DNA from 3 places in the Nocardioides sp. NPDC004968 genome. Region 3 is predicted to be linked to each of the others. Evidence: riboswitches for the same ligand, from Rfam matches in the RefSeq annotation. Region 3 holds a riboswitch; each other region holds the start of a gene.
What was found. Region 3 has a riboswitch for cobalamin ahead of cobN (cobaltochelatase subunit CobN). Riboswitches for the same ligand answer to the same signal wherever they lie in the genome.
Positions count from the first base shown of each region.

Region 1 (5,063 bases), on a different contig from region 3:
CGGCGAGCGGGCTGCCGTCGAGCAGGACGTCCCCGGAGTCCGGTGGCTTCAGCCCGGCCAGGATCCGGATCAGCGAGGACTTCCCGGAACCGTTGGGACCGAGCAGTCCGACGGTGGTGCCGTCCTCGACCTGCAGGGACACCTCGTCGACGACGAGCCGGCCACGGGGAGCCCATCGGACCCGGCCGGCCTCGAGCGCGGTCATCGTCGCGCCCTCAGCAGCACCAGCGCGAAGGCCGGCACCCCGACCAGCGCGGTCGCCACCCCGACCGGAAGCTCCTCGGGGTCGATCACCGTCCGGGCCGCGGTGTCGACCCAGATCAGGAAGATCGCGCCGAGCAGCGCGGTGGCCGGGAGCAGCAGCCGGTGCCCGGCGCCGACCAGCGCGCGGGCGAAGTGGGGCAGGACCAGACCGACGAAGCCGATCGCTCCGGACGTGGAGACGATGACGGCCGTCATCAGCGCCGTGAGCACGAGGAGCACGGCCCGGATGCGCGTGACGTCGACGCCGAGCGAAGCCGCCGCGTCGTTGCCGAACGCGAACGCGTCCAGCCACCCGGCGCCCGCGACGCAGCAGAGCAGCCCGCCGAGCACGATCACCCCGCAGACGAGTACGTCGGTCCAGCTCGCCGAGGAGAGCGACCCGAGCAGCCAGAAGAGCACTCCGCGCGTCTGCTCGGCGTCGGCCGCGGTGAACACGATGAACGAGGTGAGTGCCGAGAAGAGCTGGGTGGCGGCGATGCCGGCCAGCACGAGCCGGTCGGTGGTGCCGCCGGCGAGCGAGGCCAGCAGCAGCACGAGCGCGAACGAGACGAGCGCGCCCGCGAACGCCCCGGTGGAGAGACCGATCGCGCCCGAGCCGACGCCGAGCACGACGACCGCGACCGCCCCGGTGGAGGCTCCAGAGGAGATCCCGAGCACGAACGGGTCGGCGAGCGGGTTGCGCAGCAGCGACTGCAGGATCACTCCGCAGATCGCCAGTCCGGCTCCGCAGATCCCGGCCAGCAACGTACGCGGCAGCCGCAGGTCCCACACGATGCTCTGTTGGAGCAGAGTGAGGTCGGAGAGCCCGAGCCCGGCCCTGTCGGCGACGACGCCGTAGACGTCGGCGACGCTCAGGTCGGAGGGCCCAACGGTGATGGCGCCTGCGACCGAGGCCAGCACCACCAGCGGCGCCACCAGCAGGACGCCGGCGCGGGGGAGGCGTACGGGCATCAGCGGAGGTCGAGGTCGGCCAGCTGGTCCGCGACGTTCTCGACCGCGTAGACGGTGCGGATCGAGGGGTTGAGCTCGGCTCCGGAGAGCGTCACGAAGCGATCGTTCCGGACTGCGTCCATCCGGGCGGTGACCGGGTTGCTCTTCAGGTAGTCGATCTTGGCGCGTGCGGTCTCGGCGGTCTGGCTCTTGCGGGTCAGGTCGCCGAGGACGATGACATCGGGGTTGCGCTCGGCGACGGTCTCCCAGTTGATCTGCGGCCACTCGTCGGTGGTGTCGTCGAAGACGTTCTCGATGCCGAGGGTGCGGCCGATGATCCCCGGGCCGCCGCAGCAGCCGGCCAGATAGGGCGACTCGGAGTTGGCGAACCAGTACATCGCGCTCACCTCGCCCTTTGGCGCCTCGGTCCGGGCGGTCTCCAGCCGCTTCGACAGGTCGGCGACGAGCTCCTCGCCCCGCTCGGGGACGCCGAAGATCCGCGCCAGGTCGGTGATCTCCTGGAAGATCGTGTCGATCTCGAGGGCGTCGTGGCGGGTGCCGTCGTCATCGCCCTCGTTGTCCTTGAGACACTCGGCGGGGGAGAGGTAGGAGCCGACGCCGAGCTTCTCCAGGTCCTCGGGCGTGGTCACCCCGCCCTCGCCCAGCGTGCTGATGAATGAGGCCGTGACGAAGTCCGGCTCGGCCTCCAGGACGCGCTCGTAGGAGGGCGCGTTCTCGGCCATCCGGGGCACGTCCTTGTTGTCCGCGGCCAGCGAGTCGAGCACCGGGTCGGTCCAGGTCGCAGTTCCGGCCATCCGGTCGGCCAGTCCGAGCGAGAGCAGGATCTCCGTGGAGCCCTGGTTGAGCGAGACGACGCGCTCGGGCGGTGCCTCGAGGGTGATCTCGCGCCCGCAGTTGGTCAGGGTGAGCGGGAAGCCGGTGGTGTCGGCGGCCGCCTGCTGTGCGCCGGAGGGCTGGTCGGCGGCGCAGCCGGCCAGTGCGGAGCAGAGCACCAGGACGGTGCTCGCGGTGAACGTTCGGATGGTGCGGGAGAGGTGCACGTCGGTCCTCGAGCTGGTCGCGGGCTGGTGCGCGTCGCCCGTCCTGACCGGCAGCGGTCTGCTGCAGGGCCAGCAGGTCTTCGGACTCGGGATCGACCGGCGCGAGACGCCTTCCCAGGCCCGAGGGCCCAGTGGCACAGTGTCCCGTCCGTCACCCACACCGCTGCGCGTCAGTCCCGGACTCTCACCGGGTTCCCGTGCCGGGACTACGTCCCAAGCGGCTGGCTCCAAGACCGTAGCAGGGGGCCCCGCCCCCGTGGGGGACGACCTCAGCCCTCGCGATGGGCGCTCAGCCCGTCCTCCCCGGGCGCGACCGAGTCGTGGAGTCTGATCGTGTGGTCGTAGTGCTCCTCGGCCATCGGCCGGTAGTCGATCCGCGGCTCCGTCATCACGCCCTCGAGACGTACGCTCAGGTCGGCCTCGATCCGCGCCATGACCTGGGCGTCGATGGTGTCGGTGTCGGTGATCAGGTGCGGGCGCAGCGGGTCCATCCCGGTGTACCAGAACGTGCCGTGCAGAAGGGGCCACAGGACGTCCTCGATGTCGCCGCTGATCCCGCGCGGGCCCAGCGTCGCGGCCCGGTCACCGGCGGTGACGATCGTCAGCGCGCGCTTGCCGACCAGACCACCCTTGCCGTACTTGAGCGGCTTGCCGGTCTCCGGATCCGGTACGTCGAAGGCGAACCCCGACTCGAAGACCCGGTCGATCCAGCCCTTGAGGATGGCCGGCACCGAATACCACCACAGCGGGAACTGCACGACCAGCAGATCGGCCTCCCGCAGCCGGTCCTGGTGGCGGCGTACGTCGGCCTCGCCCCGCTCCACCAGAAGTGGATTGAAACCTTCTCGATAGAGGTCGATCTCGTCGACGCTCCAGCCGGCGGCGCCGAGCGTGTTCGCGCCGACCTCGCGCAACCGTCCGTTGAGTGATGACGCGTGCGGATGTGCCCATACCCAGAGTGCGTGCATGGGTCTCTGAACGCCGTCTGACGCGGCGGGATTCCCGCCCGGATGCGGGCGGGCGCCGACGCGGTCTGATGACAAAGTCCGGATCTCGCTCAAATTAGCGGCCTCAGAGTGTTGACGTATGTGATTGCCATCACTAGCGTAAACCAGGCTTGAAACCTTTCAATTCGAGGAGCTGCCCATGCCGGACACACCCGCCGCACTGGAGCTGCGGGACGTGGCCAAGTCGTTCGGCCCCGTACGCGCCCTCCGGTCCGGAAGCCTCCGGGTCGAGGCCGGATCCATCCACGCGCTCGTGGGGGAGAACGGTGCCGGGAAGTCGACCCTGGTCAAGATCGTCGCCGGGCTCTATCGCCGCGACGCCGGCGACTACCTGCTCTCCGGGGAACAGGTCGACTTCCGCAACACCGCCGACGCCAAGCAGGCCGGGGTCGCGGTCATCTACCAGGAGCCGACCCTCTTCCCCGACCTCTCGGTCACCGAGAACATCTTCATGGGACGCCAGCCGACCAACCGCTGGGGCAAGATCGACCGCGCCGCGATGCGCACCGAGGTCGTCGAGCTCTTCGCCCGGCTGGGTGTCCCGATCGAGCCCGACCGTCCGACCGAGGGTCTTTCGATCGCCGACCAGCAGCTGATCGAGATCGCCAAGGCGCTCTCGCTCGACGCCAAGGTCCTGATCATGGACGAGCCGACCGCCGCCCTGTCGGGCAACGAGGTCGAGCGGCTGATGAGCGTGGCGCGCACGCTACGCGACCAGGGCTGCGCCGTCGTCTTCATCTCGCACCGCTTCGATGAGGTGTTCGCCCTCTGCGACACGATCACGGTGATGCGCGACGGCGCCTACATCTCCACCGACCCCATCTCGGCGGTCACCGAGGACGAGATCGTCCAGCGGCTCGTCGGGCGGGAGGTCTCCGACCTCTACCCGAAGCTCGAGGCCACCGTCGGCAAGCCCCTGCTCGAGGTCAAGGGCCTCACCCGCACCGGCCTGTTCCAGGACATCAGCCTCACCGTCCGCGAGGGCGAGATCGTCGGCCTGGCCGGCCTCGTCGGAGCCGGGCGCAGCGAGGTCGCGCAGGCGATCTTCGGCGTCGACCCCTACGAGAGCGGCGAGGTCACCCTCGAGGGCCGGCCGGTCCCGCCGGGTGACCCGAGACGAGCGATCGAGATGGGGCTGGCGTTCGTCCCCGAGGACCGCCGCCAGCACGGTCTCGTCCTGGACGCACCGATCTCACGCAACATCACCCTGCCCACGAGCGGCCGGCTCGCCCGCACCGGGCTGATCAGCACCGGCATCGAGAACCGCTCGGCCGCCGACTGGGCCGCCCGGCTCGAGGTCAAGGCCGGGACGCTCGACACCTTGGCCGGCACGCTTTCGGGCGGCAACCAGCAGAAGGTCGTCCTGGCCAAGTGGCTCTCGACCCGGCCCAAGGTGCTGATCATCGACGAGCCCACCCGAGGCATCGACGTCGGCACCAAGTCCGAGGTTCACCGCCTGCTCTCGACCCTCGCCCAGGAGGGTCTCGGGATCCTGATGATCTCCTCCGAGCTCCCCGAGGTGCTCGGTATGGCCGACCGCGTGATCGTCCTCAGCGAGGGTCACCAGACGGCCGAGCTGAGCCGTGCGGAGGCGACCCCCGAGGCCGTCATGCGCGCGGCGACGGCCCACCACTCCACCACCCTGAACGTCAGCGAGGCATCATGACCACCACGCTCGACGCGCCCGCCCCGGCCGCGCCGCAGCCACGCCACCGAGCAGCCAGCCGGCTGACCTGGCTCCTGAAGCAGCGTGAGACTGGCATCGCCGTCGCCTTCATCGCGCTGCTCGTGGTGACCACGG
Region 1 is NZ_JBEXJF010000023.1:57,407-62,469, forward strand. It holds gene ABZU72_RS19650 (ABC transporter ATP-binding protein) at 1-205, opposite strand, end outside; gene ABZU72_RS19655 (iron chelate uptake ABC transporter family permease subunit) at 202-1,215, opposite strand; gene ABZU72_RS19660 (ABC transporter substrate-binding protein) at 1,215-2,255, opposite strand; cobalamin riboswitch at 2,309-2,496, opposite strand; gene ABZU72_RS19665 (NAD(P)H-dependent oxidoreductase) at 2,525-3,223, opposite strand; gene ABZU72_RS19670 (sugar ABC transporter ATP-binding protein) at 3,402-4,928, shown strand; gene ABZU72_RS19675 (ABC transporter permease) at 4,925-5,063, shown strand, end outside.
Region 1: linked by a shared signal. The riboswitch ahead of ABZU72_RS19660 (ABC transporter substrate-binding protein) and the one ahead of cobN (cobaltochelatase subunit CobN) in region 3 are both predicted to bind cobalamin.

Region 2 (5,063 bases), on a different contig from region 3:
TCGTGGAGGCGTCCTTCGCGGGCGCCCTCGACATCCGCCTCGGCGGCACGAACCGCTACTACGGCAACCGGGTCGAGCACCGCGCGGTGATGGGGGATGGCCGCGACGCCGCCCCCGCCGACGTCGTCAGCGCCACCGCGCTGGCCCGCAGGGTCGGCATCGGCGCGGCCCTGGTCGCGGCGGCGTACGCCGTCATCACTCAGCGCCCGTGACGGAAGGCCCGTGCCAGGACCGCGGGCGGTGCCTCAGCGATGCCCGGTCCGCCGGCGCGGGTCCACTGGGCCAGGGCGTCGGCGACCCTCGCTGTGCCGACCCGGGCGACCCAGACGGGCCGCGCTCCGCGCTGCCGCCCCTCGGGTGAGGGGCCGACCACCACGACGTCGGCTCGCTCGCAGGGGCCGAGGCAGTCGGCGACACGTACGGTCGCCGACTCCCCGGCCACTGCGTTCAGCGTCGTGAGCACGGCCGCATGGTCCACTCCGGGCGACTTCCGTTCCGACCCGCAGCAGCACCCGCGGCAGACGGTCAGCGTCGGCCGCCCGGCCGGCTCGCTCATCCCGGCCGCCTTCGGCGGCGGGTCTTCGTCGCTCGCCGCAAGTACACGAGCAAGCTCGGCACTTGGACTCACTCCTCAGCCTTCGCAGGCCGCGCAGTCAGGGCCGTTCTCGATGGCGCAGACCTCGGCATCGCTCCAGTCGTCCCAGGTCAGGTCGTCGATGGCGTCGGTGGTGGTCGGGGTCTCGTTCATGGTCATGCCTCTCGGTCGAAGGTCGAAGTGGTCAGTTGGTGCGGGTCTGCTTGCTGGCCTGGATGCCGGCCCGCGAGCGCAGGTAGTACAGGCTCTTGATGTTCGGGTCGAGCAGGGCCAGCTTGTGGATCTTGCTGATGTACTGCGGGGTCGCGTCGGCCTGGAAGAACAGGTTGAGCGACTGGGCCTGGTCGATGTAGACCTGCCGGTCCGAGGCGCGGGCGAGCAGGATCTCCTGGTCGATCTCGTAGCCCGTCTTGAAGACGTCCTTCTCGTGCTCGTCGAGCCAGTCGACGTGCTGGACCGAACCGCCGTGGTCGACGATGTCGTCGATGTGCGCCTGGTCGTAGACCCCGCGCTCCTCCATCACCTCGACGAGGTTCTGGTTGGCCCGCGGCATCTCGCCGGCCGAGGTGGTCTGGTTCCAGACGTTGGCGACGTACGGCTCGATGCCCTGGCTGGTGCCGCCGACGATCACCGCGGTGCTCATCGTCGGCGCGATCGCCATCAGGTGGGAGTTGCGTCGCCCGACGCACCACTCCGGGATGCCCGCGACCGAGCCCATCCACCGCGACGCTGCGTCGGCGTGCGACGAGATCCGCTCGAAGATGTCCTTGTTGAGCGCCGCAGCCTTGTCCGACTCGAACGGCACCCGCTGCTTCTGCAGGTAGTCGTGGTAGCCCATCACGCCCAGCCCGAGGCTGCGGGCCTTCTCGGTGTAGCGCACCGCCCGCTCCAGGCCGCGGATGGTGCGGGCCTTGCGCAGGAACGCCTCGGCGACCGCGTCGAGGAAGACGGTTGCGACGTACGCCGTGTCCTGGTCCTTCCACTCGTCGTAGGTCGAGAGGTTCAGCGAGGAGAGGACGCAGGTATAGGAGTGGTCCTCGTCGGAGAAGAGTGTGATCTCCGAGCACAGGTTGGAGGCCTTGTTGGCCAGCCCGTTGGCCTTGTAGGACTCGGTCTGGGCGGCGTTGACGGTGTCGACCTTCCAGATGTAGCCCTTGCCCAGCACCACCCGGATCTTCAGCACCCGCTGGTAGCGCTCCAGAGCATCGCGATCCCCGGCGAGCATCCGGTCGATGAACGCCTGGCTGAAGATCCAGCCGATGTTCTTGTTGGCGGGCTCGCGGAAGATCAGGTCGGCGAGCTCGAAGAAGTCCGGGTGGTCCACCGGCAGGTAGCCCGCCCAGGAGCCGCGGCGGGTGGCGCCCTGGCTGATCTGGTTGGTCATCTCGACGAAGTTGCAGAAGACCGGGACCACGCCGTTGGCCTTGCCGTTGTCGCTGAACTTCGCGCCGCGGGGCCGGACATCACCGAGGTACGCCGAGGTCCCGAACCCGTTCTGGGAGAGGATCGCCGCCTCCTTGAGGGTCTCGTAGAAGCCCCACACCGAGTCCTCGACGTACGAGCCCTCGCACGAGACGGGCAGACCCCGGTCGGTGCCGAGGTTGGACAGCACCGGCGTCGACGGCGAGAGCCAGCCGTTCCAGATCGCCTCGAAGAACCGCTCCGTCCAGGAGACGCCGTCCTCGCGGGGGTACATCTCGTCGGCGAGGTCGCCGGCGGTGCTGGCGATGGTCTCGTAGCGCTCCCGGACGCTCTGGTCGGCGACGGTGTACTTGGCCTTGAACATGGCGTAGCCCGCCGTGGTCATGAAGGCGGGCACGACGCCCTCGGCCTGCAGGGACTTGCGCTCGGCCGAGAGCGCCTCCCAGTTGTTGTTGCTCATTAGAAGCTGAACTCCGTCTCGCCGATGTTGCGGTTGTATTCGTTGCCGGTGACCTGGAAGAAGTCGTGGAACTGGGTGCCGTTGATGCCGCTGTAGAACCATTCGGCGATCGGGTTGGCCTCGACGTTGAACAGCGGCTCCATCCGCATGTTCTCCAGGGTCATGTCGATGCGGGACCTCACGAAGGTCTCCAGGTCGGCCTGGTCGATGCCGGCGATCGGCCCGTCGTCGAAGAGCATCTCGACGATCCGGGCCTCGTGGGCGTAGAGGTGCTCGGCGACGCCACGGACCCTCGCGAAGAGGTCGTCGCGCTCGGCCTCGAACTTGTCGGCAGGGACGGTGGCGGCGTACTCGTCGAGGGTGGTGTTGAACAGCCAGGCGCCGCCGGTGGCGTGCAGGTTCTCGTCGCGGGCGGAGAAGTTGATGCCGCTGATCACGTTCTGCAGCAGGTTCTTCCCGCCGGACTGGAAGTGCTTGAGGAAGGCGAAGTTGGAGTAGAGGACGCAGTTCTCCATCAGCGTGAAGACGCTCAGCGCGTAGAGCAGGTCCTCGTCGGCGATCGCGTCCCACACGAACTGGATCCGCTCGGCCAGCACCGGGTCGTTCTTGTAGGAGTCGTAGAACTCCTCGGTGTCGATCATCAGGACCTTGTTGAGCTTCGCGTAGAACGGCGCGTGCATGTTCAGCTCGGCGAACGAGAAGGCGTTGGACATCATCTGGACCTCCGGACGCGGGAACGCGTGGAAGATCCGGTCGCCCCACACCTCGCCGCCGAGGATCAGCTCGTAGATGGTGAACAGCTTCAGCGTGGTCTTGACCGCGGCCTGCTCGGCGTCGGTCATGTTGACCAGGAAGTCCTGCTTGTCGTTCTCGACCGGGATCTCCTCGGCGGTCCAGAAGATGCTCCGCTGCTTCTTCGCCAGGTCCTCGGCCATCGGATAGTCGAAGACGTACGCCGACTTCTCGGTGCGGATCGGTAGACCCTCGGTGTCGATCAAGCCCCATGCCCCTTGCTCACGCGGGCCCCCGGCCCGCTGGATGTCTCGTGCATCCGTGCCGGGGCAGGGAGGACGGCGGCAGCGCGCCGGGCGGACCCGGTCACGTGGTGCTCGCTCGATCCCCTGACCTTCCCTCGAGGTCGCGGACCCCACCATGAGGTGGGCACTGGCAGGTCTTCGGACTCGTGGGCGTCATCGTGCTCGGTCCTAGTGGCCGTCGCTTCCCAGGAGCCGGCTTGCTCCCAGTGCTTCGTGACGGCGGTCGTTCCCACTCACCGCTGCGGGGCAGTCCCGGACTCACACCGGGTTCCCTCTTGCCTCTCCCGCCCCGTCGCCGAGGTGGGAGAACCAGCTGCGAGGACCACTATATGCGGGAATTACACCAATGCAACTTCCTAGATCTTGTGTTCTGCCGTGTCGTCGGAAACTTCCCCGACACCGTCTCCGCAGCCCGTGCTAGCCTCTGCGCCGAGTCGAACGCATCCTGATGGATGCCAGGGAACTCCGGTGTGAATCCGGGACTGGCGCGCAGCGGTGAGGGCGACGGCGACGACCAGGAAGCCACTGGGGACCGAGTCCCTGGGAAGGCGGCGTCGCCGGGTGAACCCGAGTCCGAAAACCTGTCGGCTCAGATATACGTCACGGCCCTCGCGACCAGGGTCCAGAGGACCTGAGAGGCCGACCGCCGTGGAAACGCTGTCCCGCGAGACCCTGAGCCCGCGCCGTGCTCGTGAGGGGAGACGACGAGTCCCGTTCGTGCCGCTGGTGGCCGGGCTGCTGCTCGCCTCGGCGCTCAGCGCCGTCGCGTCCCTGGCCTTCGGGTCCGAGCGGATACCGATCGGTGAGGTCGTCGCGACCGTCGGCGACCGGCTCCAGGGCGACGCCACGGGGAAGTGGGACGTGATCGTGTGGGAGCTGCGCGTCCCCAGGGCGCTGATGGCGCTCGCCGTGGGCGCCGGCCTCGCCGTCGCCGGCGCCGGCATGCAGACCCTGGTCCGTAACCCGCTCGCCGACCCGTTCCTGCTCGGGATCAGCTCGGGCGCCTCGGTGGGAGCGACGGCGGCGATCACCACCGGGGCGCTGGGCGGCCTCGGCATCTATGCGGTCTCCGGCGGCGCGCTGCTCGGGGCGGTCGGCTCGGCCATGCTGGTGTGGCTGGTGGCCACCGCACAGGGCGGGTTGACCCCGATCAGGCTGGTGCTCTCGGGTGTCGTGCTCTCCTCGGGGCTCTCCGCGATCGCCTCGTTCCTGGTCTTCATGAGCGATGATCCGCGCGCGGCCGACTCGGTGATGTTCTGGATGCTCGGCAGCGTCGGTGGCGCCAGCTGGGAGAAGCTGTGGCTGCCCGCGGTCCTCAGTCTCGTCCTGGGGCTCGGAATGCTGGCGCTCCACCGTTGGCTGGACGCCCTGGCCGCCGGCCCCGAGACCGCTGCCGCGCTCGGCGTGAACGTCGCGGCGCTGCGTACGACTCTGTTCGTCGCGCTGGCCGTGCTGGTCGGGGTCCTGGTCGCGGTCAGCGGTGGGATCGGGTTCGTGGGGCTGATCGTGCCGCACGCGGCCCGGCTGCTCGTGGGCGCCCAGCACCGGG
Region 2 is NZ_JBEXJF010000063.1:4,801-9,863, reverse strand. It holds partial or broken gene ABZU72_RS28190 (cobalamin biosynthesis protein) at 1-212, shown strand, start outside; gene ABZU72_RS28185 ((2Fe-2S) ferredoxin domain-containing protein) at 200-556, opposite strand; gene ABZU72_RS28180 (ribonucleotide reductase N-terminal alpha domain-containing protein) at 780-2,477, opposite strand; gene ABZU72_RS28175 (ribonucleotide-diphosphate reductase subunit beta) at 2,477-3,475, opposite strand; cobalamin riboswitch at 3,626-3,843, opposite strand; cobalamin riboswitch at 3,933-4,118, shown strand; gene ABZU72_RS28170 (iron ABC transporter permease) at 4,232-5,063, shown strand, end outside.
Region 2: linked by a shared signal. The riboswitch ahead of ABZU72_RS28175 (ribonucleotide-diphosphate reductase subunit beta) and the one ahead of cobN (cobaltochelatase subunit CobN) in region 3 are both predicted to bind cobalamin.

Region 3 (5,063 bases):
GCCTGGCCGGCTTCGGGATGCGCGCCGCGCCACCGGCCACCGTGCTCGCGCGGGCCTTCCGCGAGGAGGCGGCGAAGGGGCTCTTCGCCGGATGCGCGGCGCACGCTTTCCAGCCGCTGGACCGTCCGGGCCCGGCCGCCGTGGGCACCATGCTCGTGGTGAGCGGGCATCGCTACGGCTGGCCGGTCGCCGAGGGCGGCTCCCACGCGATCACCCTCGCCATGGCCGAGCGGCTCGAGGAGCTGGGCGGCACCATCGTCACCGGCACCACCGTCCGCAACCTCGCCGACATTCCGGACGCCGATGTCACCTTGTTCGACACCAGTCCAGGCGGCTTCGCCGACATCGCCGGTTCCGCCCTCCCCGAGCGGCAGCGCCGGGCGATGCGGAGGTGGCAGCACGGCCCCGCGGCGTACAAGCTCGACCTCGCGGTCCGCGGGCCGATCCCGTGGCGTGACCCGGAGGTCGGCCGCGCCGGCACCGTCCATCTCGGCGGGACGATCGCCGAGGTGGCGACCAGCGAGCGGGAGATCGCGGCGGGCAGGATGCCGGAGCGTCCGTTCGTGCTGCTCGGTCAGCAGTACGTCGCGGACCCGTCCCGTTCGGCGGGAGACCTCAACCCGGTCTGGGCCTACGCGCAGGTCCCGCACGGCTACGAGGGCGACGCCACCGACGCGGTGCTGGCCCAGATCGAGCGCTTCGCCCCCGGCTTCCGCGATCAGATCGTGGCGACGCACGTCACCACACCGGCCGACTACGCGGCGTACAACCTCAACTACGTCGGGGGTGACATCTCAACCGGCGCCAACACCCTTCGCCAGCTCATCGTCCGGCCCACCCTCGCCGGCTACGACACCGGCATCCCCGGGATGTTCCTCTGCTCCGCCGCCACCCCGCCCGGCGCCGGCGTCCACGGCATGTGCGGCTACCACGCCGCCCACCGCGCTCTACGCCACCTGGATGGGGATCACTCCCCCGCCCGGTGATCGGCCCACCAGCCGGCCCACCTCGTGTCGAGCTGCCCGAAGTCGGTGCCGTCGAGGCCGTACGTGCTGAGGATGGCCATCGACGTGCCGGCCGGGTCGGCGTCCGACGGCGCGGTGCCGGCGATCACCAGCAGGCCCTCGCCCCATGCGTCGACCGTCACGCCCAGCTGGTGCGCCGAGCGGAACCAGACCTCGCCAGTCACGTCCTCGCCGGCGATCGTCGTTGTGTAGCGGCTGCCCCGGGGCTGGTCGGCGACAGCGTCGAGGCCGAGCCGCTCGATGACGGTGCCCGAGTAGGTGCCGCGATCGGCGAAGAACAGCGTGCGGCGCGTCATGCCGGGCCGGCGCTCGAGCGCGAACCGAAGCTGATGCATGAACGACGTCCATCCCTCGGTGACATCGTCGTAGTACGAGTCCCAGTCCGGGTTGCCGGACAACGGCGCACGAGTCAGCGTGATTCGGACACCGTCGCCGTCCGGCTGGATCTCGAATTTGTCGCCGCCGTTGACGACCAGTGTGCGCCGGTCGGCCTCCTCGACGACGTCGGTGAAGTAGATCGAGTCGATCTCGGCCTCGGCCTCATCGGTGTCCCAGCCGTGCCACTGTCGGATGGCGGCCGGATCCCGCAGCGCCTGCCACGCGGCATCGGCCGAGGCCGACGCGGTGACCTCGATCCGCGGCGTCTCGCCGCGCTGAATGTCATTCATCACTCTGCTCCTGTTCGGACGGTTCGGCCACCGCGGCCGGGGCGGGATGCCCGCCGATGACCACGCGGTACTGACGACCGGTCGGGCTGTCGAAGCTTTCGGCCGTACGCCGCAGCGCTTCGGTCAGCTCCTCGGTGAATCTGTGCACGTCGGCGGCGTCAGCGAAGCGCACGGCGGCCTCGATCGTGAACGTGAGCAGGCGCTTGCCCTGCTCGTCTGCCTTGACCTGCATACGGGCTACATCCCGCACGGTGGCTGCCGCGACCCCGACCAGGTGGTCGGCGGCGAACTGGTCCATGATCCGCCCGGCGCTCTCAGCAGACTCGGATCCGCGGCCCATCACCGATGGGTCGACCACGATCGCACCCGGCTTCGCACGCACGATCCGCTCGACGAATCCGCGGCGCTTCCGCTCCTCGACCAGCTCCACCAACCCGGCCGACTCGAGCGCCCGCAGATGGTAGTTCACCCGCTGGCGAGGCAGCTCGAGCACGGCAGCGAGCTGGGTGGCCGACGTGGGCTCCTGCAGGTGACCGAGCAGCTGCCGACGAATAGGCGACAGCGCCGCGGCCACCCGGTCCGGCTCGTCGACATAGATGATGCCGTTGCTCACAAGATCCAGGATGCAATTGACAAACAGATTTGTCAATTGAGGTGATCGCCCCAGAAACCAGGTGCCACCGACGTACGTCCTGGCTAACGTCTGGCCCATGCCGCAAGCCCGTCTGCGCACCGAGCGCCTCGACCTGGTCCCGCTTTCCGAGGAGCATCTGCCGTTCCTCGTCGAGCTCAACTCGGACCCCGTGGTGCTCCGCCATCTGTTCACCCGCGCGCTCAGGCCGGAGGAGACCGAGGAGCGGATGCACAAGTGGATCCGGGTGGCGAAGGAGACGGAGGCGCTGGGCAAGTGGATCGGGTACGCGGCCGGTGAGGCCGTCGGGCTCTACATGTTCGAGCCGCCCGACAACCCGCCGCGCACCGATGCCGCCGAGCTGGGCTACCGGCTCCCGCAACGCCAGTGGCGCAAGGGCTATGCGAAGGAAGGCTCGCTCGAGCTGCTCCGCCACGGGTTCGAGGACCTCGGGATCGATCGGGTGATCGCGCAGACGATGGCGGTCAACGAGGCGTCCCGCGCGACCATGGTCGCTGTCGGGATGAGCTTCGTACGCGCCTTCCACGAGACCTTCGACGAACCGCTCGCCGGGCACGCCGACGGCGAGGTCGAGTACGAGGTCACCCGCGAGACCTGGCTCGCGCGCCACGCGGGGTAGGCTGCGAGCACGCTCGTGGCGCAGGAACCCGGTGAGAGTCCGGGGCGGTTCCGCCACTGTGACGTCCGTACAGCTTCTGGGCACGGACACAGCCAGACACTGGCCACGGGCAATCCGACCGATCGACGGGGCGAGAACCCCTAGGAGGAACTCGGCATGGCCGACTCTGCACGCGTACGCATCGCCCTTCTGTCCACCTCGGACACCGACCTGCTCTCGGCCCGTGCCAGCGGCGCCGAGTACGCCTGGGCGAACCCGTCGCGAGCGACCGATCTGGAGCAGGTCGTGGCCGACGCCGACCTGGTCGTCTTCCGGCTCCTCGGCTCGCCCACCGACCTGTGGGACGGCCTGAGCGCCGTCAAGGAGCGCGGCACGCCGGTCGTGGTCCTCGGCGGCGAGCAGCAGCCGAGCGCCGAGCTGATGGAGCACTCCACCGTTCCGATGGGTGTCGCCGCCGAGGCTCACCGCTATCTCGCCGAGGGCGGGCCGACGAACCTCGCCCAGCTGCACGCGTTCCTCTCCGACACGGTCCTGCTGACCGGCTTCGGGTTCGAGCCGCCGGCCTCCGTCCCGGCCTGGGGCGTCCCGGAGCGGGTTGTGAACCCCAGCGTGGCCCATGGGTCACCCTCAGCTTCACAACTCCCCAGGATCGGGGTGCTCTACTACCGCGCCCACGAGACCAGCGGGAACACCGCGTTCGCCCACGCGCTGGCCGACGCCATCGACGCGACTGGCGCGGCCACCGGCGTACCCGTCTTCGCGGGTTCCCTCCGCTCGGCCCCCGATGACCTCTACGAGGCGCTCGGCACCCTCGACGCGCTGATCGTGACCGTGCTCGCGGCCGGTGGCTCCGTGCCTGCCTCGGCGAGCGCCGGTGGCGAGGACGAGGCCTGGGACGTGGAGCGGATGGCGGCGCTCGACATCCCGGTGCTGCAGGGCCTGTGCCTGACCAGCTCGCGCGCGGAGTGGGAGGTCTCCGACGACGGCGTCACGCCGCTCGACTCAGCCAACCAGATCGCGATCCCCGAGTTCGACGGGCGGATCATCACCGCCCCGTTCTCCTTCAAGGAGCTCGACGAGCAGGGTCTCCCCCACTACGTCGCCGACCCCGAGCGCACCGCGCGGGTCGCCCGGATCGCGGTCAACCACGCCCGCCTGCGGCACACGGCCAACCCCGACAAGCGCCTCGCGCTGGTGCTCTCCGCCTACCCCACCAAGCACTCCCGGATCGGCAACGCGGTCGGCCTGGACACCCCGGTCTCCGCGATCCGGATGCTGCGCCGGCTCCGCGAGGAGGGCTATGACCTGGGACAGGACAACGAGGTCGTACGCATCCTCGACTCCGTCGCCGCCGAGGAGGGCGACACCGCCGCCGGCGACGCGCTGATCCACGCGCTGATCGCGGCCGGTGGCCAGGACGAGGAGTGGCTGACCAACGCCCAGCTCACCGACGCCCACGTCCGCATCTCGAAGGCCGACTACGACAAGTGGACTGCGGATCTCCCGGCTGACCTGCGCGAACAGATGGTCGAGACCTGGGGGCCGACGCCGGGGAGCCTGTTCGTCAACGACTCGGGTGAGCTCGTGCTGGCCACGCTCCAGGCCGGCAACATCGTCATCCTGATCCAGCCGCCGCGCGGGTTCGGCGAGAACCCGGTCGCGATCTACCACGACCCGGACCTGCCGCCGTCGCACCACTACCTCGGTGCCTACCGCTGGCTCGAGCACGGCTTCCGCGCCGACGCCGTGGTCCACCTCGGCAAGCACGGCTCGATGGAGTGGCTGCCCGGCAAGAACGCCGCGCTCTCGGCGTCCTGCGGCCCGGATGCGGCCATCGGCAACATGCCGCTGATCTACCCGTTCCTGGTCAACGACCCCGGCGAGGGCGCCCAGGCGAAGCGCCGCGCGCACGCCACGATCATCGATCACCTGGTGCCGCCGATGGCACGCGCGGAGTCCTACGGCGACATCGCGCGGCTGGAGTCGTTGATGGAGGAGTACGACCGGATCTCGTCCATGGACCCGGCCAAGCTGCCCGCCATCCGCGGCGAGATCTGGCAGCTGATGAAGGCCGCCGAGCTCCACCGCGACCTCGGCAT
Region 3 is NZ_JBEXJF010000041.1:4,057-9,119, reverse strand. It holds gene ABZU72_RS24845 (NAD(P)/FAD-dependent oxidoreductase) at 1-986, shown strand, start outside; gene ABZU72_RS24840 (hypothetical protein) at 968-1,693, opposite strand; gene ABZU72_RS24835 (helix-turn-helix domain-containing protein) at 1,686-2,306, opposite strand; gene ABZU72_RS24830 (GNAT family N-acetyltransferase) at 2,404-2,964, shown strand; cobalamin riboswitch at 2,942-3,087, shown strand; gene cobN (cobaltochelatase subunit CobN) at 3,121-5,063, shown strand, end outside.